2 regions of the Tepidibacter sp. Z1-5 genome follow, and region 1 is predicted to be linked to the other one. Evidence: riboswitches for the same ligand, from Rfam matches in the RefSeq annotation. Region 1 holds a riboswitch; the other holds the start of a gene.

Evidence for each region. Region 1 has a riboswitch for cyclic di-GMP ahead of WJW32_RS09640 (methyl-accepting chemotaxis protein). Riboswitches for the same ligand answer to the same signal wherever they lie in the genome.
Region 2: another riboswitch for cyclic di-GMP. It lies ahead of WJW32_RS11255 (transglutaminase-like domain-containing protein); the one in region 1 lies ahead of WJW32_RS09640 (methyl-accepting chemotaxis protein).

Annotation. Positions count from the first base shown of each region.
Region 1 is NZ_JBBMMD010000036.1:229,843-233,060, reverse strand. It holds gene WJW32_RS09640 (methyl-accepting chemotaxis protein) at 1-1,244, opposite strand, end outside; cyclic di-GMP riboswitch class I at 1,406-1,492, opposite strand; gene WJW32_RS09635 (histidinol-phosphatase HisJ family protein) at 1,668-2,453, opposite strand; gene WJW32_RS09630 (PspA/IM30 family protein) at 2,874-3,218, shown strand, end outside.
Region 2 is NZ_JBBMMD010000046.1:48,503-51,720, forward strand. It holds gene WJW32_RS11250 (MucBP domain-containing protein) at 1-468, opposite strand, end outside; gene WJW32_RS11255 (transglutaminase-like domain-containing protein) at 849-1,640, opposite strand; cyclic di-GMP riboswitch class I at 1,654-1,738, opposite strand; cyclic di-GMP riboswitch class I at 1,769-1,853, opposite strand; gene WJW32_RS11260 (ATP-binding protein) at 1,923-2,081, opposite strand; gene WJW32_RS11265 (hypothetical protein) at 2,071-2,280, opposite strand; gene pfkB (1-phosphofructokinase) at 2,373-3,218, opposite strand, start outside.

The sequences.
Region 1 (3,218 bases):
TCCGATTCACTGGCTTGATTAGAAGCTCCTTTAGCTATCTCATCTACAGTTCTTGATACTTCTTCAGCGGATGCACTAACCTCTTCTGAAGTTCCTGCTAAGTTTTGTGCAGACTTATTAACTTCCTGCGATGTATTTTGTATATTATTTATAAGTTTTCCAATATCATCAAGCATTTCATTAAATCCTTCTCCAATTTGACCTATTTCATCTTTACTTTTAAAATTACATCTTATTGTAAAGTCACCTTTTTGTATTTTTTTCATATTATCTAAAAGTATCTTTATAGGTTTTGTTAAATTCTTAGAAAACAAAATAGAAGTGATTCCAGCTATCAATAAAGAGATAAATCCTATAATTAATGTATTATCAAATAAAACCTTAGTATCATCTTTAATTTCATCAACATACATAGTTCCAATAACAGTCCATCCTAATTTATCTATTTTAGTAAATAATGCAATTTTATCTTTTGAAAATCCTTTTTCATCTTTAGAATATGGTACGCTCCCCTCATTAGTTTTCTGTATAGCTTCTTCAACTTCTTTTATATCTATACGAGTTCCTATAAGTTCTTTATTTTTATGAGTAATAAGTTTTAAATCTTCATCTACTAAAACAGCATAACCATTTTTCCCAATTTTAAGTTTATTTACTTTAGTTGAAAAATTTTCTAAAGATATATCTACTCCCAATACACCAACCAATTCATTATCATTATAAGTATTATATACAGGTATATAAACAGTTGTAACCATTTTTCCAGTAACTATATCTTTATACGGTTTTTCCCACACTATATCATTCTTACTTAAAGTATTTTTATACCAATCTTTTTCAATAGGGTCATATCCTTCTGGTAGGTCCGCTTGAGGATATAAATACATACTTCTATTTATCGTAGCTAAATAAATACTTTGAACAAATGGATGAGCTTCTTTATAACTTTTAAAAGTTTCCATCATCCACATTTGTGAATCTAGGTTCGATATAACTTGTTGAACATTTGGATCACGAGACATTTGAATAATATTAAATTCATTTTCTTCTATAAAAGTTGCCATATTTTCTTCTATTCGCTTAACTATTTGAAAAGAGTTATCTTTTAAATTCTCTTTTAGAATAGCTGTTGATTTAAAATACGAAGTTATTCCTAATGCACTTAGTGACATGGTTATTAACAAAATAAATACTATAATAAGTTTAGATCCTATTTTATTTTTAAAATTCAACATTTTTTTCATTTAAACACCCTACTCCTTATTCTTATATTCTTTTATATCTTTCCTAAGCTTTATAATTTGAAATAAAAAAACATCTATGATTTCATAGATGCCTATTAATATACAAAATAATTAAGAGTTATAATACCATTCAAAATATATAACTCTAACATATTAATAATTTTGGCAGTCTGTCAATCATAGGATTATCATCCCTTAGACACATAACTTTGCGTCCTTACCTTTCAATAAGTTTGCCATTATCGTAATCTCTTTTAAATTATACAGACCTATACTATGTACGATACTCAATTCCTATTCCACTAATTATTTTACTATAAATTTACATAATACTCAATATTATTTTACATTTTGATCCAAAATAGATTTCTAGCTCAATGTTTAGACGAAAAATCCATATCATATTTACAAAAAAATATCCCATCATGGGATATTTTTAAATTCTGGTTTTCTCTGTTTGAATGTAGTAATTTTTTTAAAACCTATATTTTTTAATATATCGTATGCTATGTCAAAATCTGCACATATATCCTTTGATTTATGAGCATCAGATCCAACAGTTATTATTTGACCACCTAACTCGTTATACCTTTTTAATATGTCTACTTGTGGATGTACACTGTCTAAACCATATCTATACCCCGATGTATTAACTTCTATTCCACAGTCATTATCAATAGCTTTAGTTAATATAGAATCTATTATATCTATATAGTCACTATACAATAACTTTTGATCATCCCTGGTGTATCTACTTATAAAATCTAAATGTCCTAATATGCTGTAATTCTTAAATTTTTCTATACTCTCTAGCATATTCTCAAAATATCTAAGATAAGCATTTTTTAAATCCTTATCTTTAAAAAAATCTCCATTACAAATATCAAGCCTATCTACTGTATGAGTTGATAATATAGTAAAATCAAAAGGATACTTATCAATTAACTTTTCTATATCATCTATTACATGATGTTGAAATCCAATTTCAGCTCCTAACAAAATATCTATTTTATCTTTATATTTATTTTTCATTTCATTGTACATTTTTAAGTATTTATCAAAATCAATCAATTCAATATCATACTCTACATGATCAGTGAAAGCCATTTCATTGAGTCCCATAGAAATTCCTTTTTTTATAACTTCCTCAACAGGAGTATCACAGTCAAAAGAAAACTCTGTGTGCACATGGTAATCACATATATACACTATAATAGCCTCCTTGTATAATGTCATATTAAAAATTTATCTAGAGTAAAAACTCTATTTAAATTAAGTTTCGCTTTATCATTGTTAGTATTTAAAAATTCAAAGTATTTTATTCTAAACAAATAATGTATCAAATGTTTACATTTAATATGTATATAACCTATTAAAAAAATGTAAAAATAGCATTATGTAGTTTCAATAACTACGTGTTGTATTTTTAAATATTTTTTCTTATTATATTTATAGCATTTTTAAGAAAGCATTAGTATTTGTAAGTTATTTATATATAATATCATTTTTCAATCGTTTTTCACTCTAAATGGCATTTTCATTTTTTGTATTTATATATTATCATAAGTACATCAAGTAGTTTTAAAAACCACTTGTGAATATAATTAAATGATATGGAGGTATGTTTAAATGGGAATTTTTAAAAGATTAAACAACATTATAAAAGGAAAAGCAAATAGTGCATTAGATAAAGCAGAAAACCCTATAGAGCTTTTAGATCTTAAGATAAGAGAAATGGAAGAAAGTCTTAATAAGGCTAAATTATCTTCAGCTGAAGTAATAGGAAATGCACACTTAATAAAGAAGCAAATGGATGAAACATTAAAAGAATCTAATGATTTTGATGAAAAAGTCAAGCTTGCAATGAGTAAAAATAATGAAGATTTAGCTAAAAAAGCTTTGCAAAAGAAAATAGAATCCGATAAAAAATATGAGAGTTTAAAAACATCTTATGATGAAGCTAAGATAAAAGCA
Region 2 (3,218 bases), on a different contig from region 1:
AGGAGAAAAACTATATGCATTTCCTCCTTTTTTATCGCCTAAATCGTATTTAAGTGTTCTTCCATCACTAGATATAGTTAACCCTAAGTATAAATTTTTTAAATTTGAATCCCAAACAACAATAGGATTTCCATCTGTACCTGCACTTAATGTTGCTGTTAAAACAGAATTTTTAGCAACATAACCTTCAGGATTAACACTATAATCTATGGTATATCCTACGGTGTCCAATGTTCTTATATAATTGTCATTTTTGCTATAGTCATCTCCTGGTGGACAACTTTCAGCAGTAGCTTTTCCTGTTGTATTAAAGGTTTCTGTTCCTGTAATAATTTCTTCCTTTATCTTAACCGATAATCCTCTAGTATCTTCTGCAAATACTATTCCTGTAAAATACGGTACATGCAGTTGAACTATTAAAGCAAGTACAGTTAAAATAGATATTCTTTTTTTATTAAAAATCCTCAATTTTAATAAAAGCCTCCTTTCATAATATTTTGTAGGGAACAAAAAAACTGCTCCACGACAAAATCACCTTAATAAAAAATAGGTACTTTTGTCGTAGAGCAGTTAAAGCTTAAACAATAATAGACTGTTGTCTTTAATTGCTATCTACGATATTATTCATATTTTAATTTTTTGTTCCATATGATTTAAATTCAGAAGCTATTTTCGTTTCTTCCAAACCTTATATAAATCATTTGTAATTAAATAATAATAAAAATCCAGATAATTGTCAAGTGATTTTTGTTTTATTTTGTCATTTATTTTATTTTTTTGTCATATCGTGATTTTTTTAATAAAGAAAGAAGCTATTCAAGTTGAACGCTCCTCTTTATTCGAAATATTTAATATACTTTTTCAGTTCTATATTGATTTGAATCTTTAACTATTTCTGTTCCTAAATTTCCTGCATATAAAGCTGTATCATAGGTGCAATCTACTGTTGCCCAATTATTATTTACATATACTTCATTCCATGCATGATATTCTGAAATATCATCTTTATATCCTTTTACTAATTTAGTCGGAACATCTACACTTCTAAGCATTACTGCAAATAAAGAAGCATAATCATAACATATTCCTTTTTTACTTTGTAAAATATCATCTACATTTGGTAAATACGTTTTATCTAAAGATGCATATTTGCCTGAATCATATTGTATATTTTTTACTATATAATCATGAATAATACTAACTTTTTCTTCGTCGTCATTCGTTCCTTCAGTAAGTTTTTTTGCTAATTGTACTGCCGAATTACTCTCATCCCAAGAAATTACTTGATTACTATTTAAATAAACTTCTTTTTCATTTTGTAACTTAACTTCAAAGCGTTCTTGGTTTTTTATTACATATTGTTTTCCTTCTTTTTGTTCACAAATAGCAACCATATATTTACCATTTCCCATTTGTAATGGAAAAGTTTCATCTGATGTTAATAAATCATAGTAATATTTTTGACCATTATGTTCAATCATCATTTTTGTTTTTACATTTGCATTTAATTCATACTTAACTTCAATAATCCCTTGATTAATACTAGATAAATCAAATGGGCTGTTATCAGCGAATATAACGTTTTCTCTTATAAAAAATATAGATATTATATATATTATTGCAAATAGTTTTTTTAACATAAAAAACTCTCCCTTCGATAGCTGGCTACCATCTCATTTCTGAGGAAGGCCCTATAGTTTTGCGTCCTTATCTTTCAATAAGTTTGCCATTTCGAGAAAAAGCTTTATTGATAATAATAAAAGTTTCCTTTGGTAGCTGGCTGCCATTTCATTTCTGAGGAAGGCCCTATAGCTTTGCGTCCTTGTCTTTCAACAAGTTTGCTATTATCAGTAAAACTATCTCTTTAATCTATTGTATTTATACTTATTATATCATATAATACATATATCTAAAAAGACTTTTTATAATGTAAAATAAAATATTACTCCAGAATCAGTATTTTCTACTCCATATTCACTGCCATGAAGTTCTAATATATTTTTTACAATTGATAACCCTAATCCAATTTCTCCTGATTGTCTATGTCTAGACTCTTCAACTCTATAAAATCTATCTACCAAATTCTTCCCAAAGTAAATCTGCTTTTCTGTAATTCTTATCTTTTTCGTATACTAGAATTTTTGAATATAAATCTTTTAATTCTTTAATTTGTTCTTCATTAAATTTTTCTATCTCTTCTCCTAGTAATTTCTCAAACTTTGGAAATTCTTCATCATCTTCAAAATATTTATCCATTATAGATTCAAATTCTTGCCACACTTTATCTTCTTCTGTTTCTAATTTTGCTATCTTTTTATATAAATTTTCAAGTTTTATTAAATCTATAATAATACTATTTTTTTAATTTTTCTTTAGCTTATTTTTTTTATATCAACCTGATTTAGCAAACTCAAAGCATATTTTTTTATACATAGATCCAGAGAAAATGCAGTTGCACTACCAGTTGCTACTGAAAGCTTAAAAGCTTTTAAAATGTCTTTTTCCTCATAATAACTAGCTAAAAAACCAGCTATAAGAGAATCTCCTGCTCCAACAGAATTTTTAACCTCTCCATTTGGAGTTGTAGCTTTATATACACCTTCATCACATATAAGTAATGCTCCATCACCAGCCATTGATATTATTACATTTTGTGCACCCATATTTACAAGCTTTTTTGCATAGTGTATAGTCTCATCTATATTATCTATATTTACATTTAGCACTTCGATAAGTTCATGGATGTTTGGCTTTATTAAAAAAGGTTTGTTCTTCAAAGTATTCAACAACGCTTCACCAGTAGTATCTACAACTACTTTTACATTATTCTCAATACATATATTCTGTATTTGAGCATATATATCTCTTGGAACACTTTTTTGAGCATTACCTGCAAGAACTAATATATCTTCATTACTTAATTTTTTTATTTTATCGAATAAAGAATTTAAATTTTCTTCTGTTATAGTTGGTCCATATCCATTTATTTCTGTTTCTTCATTTGATTTCAACTTAACATTTATCCTTGTATCTTCTTCAACCTTTATAAAATCAGTCTTTACTCCTTCATCTTCTATATAGTTTTTGATAAATTCTCCTGTAAATCCACCTATAAAACCTAGCGCCTTTGTATCTACTCCAAAATTATTAAGAACTCTAGATACATTAATTCCCTTTCCTCCAGGATACTTAATATCACTGTTAACTCTATTAACTTC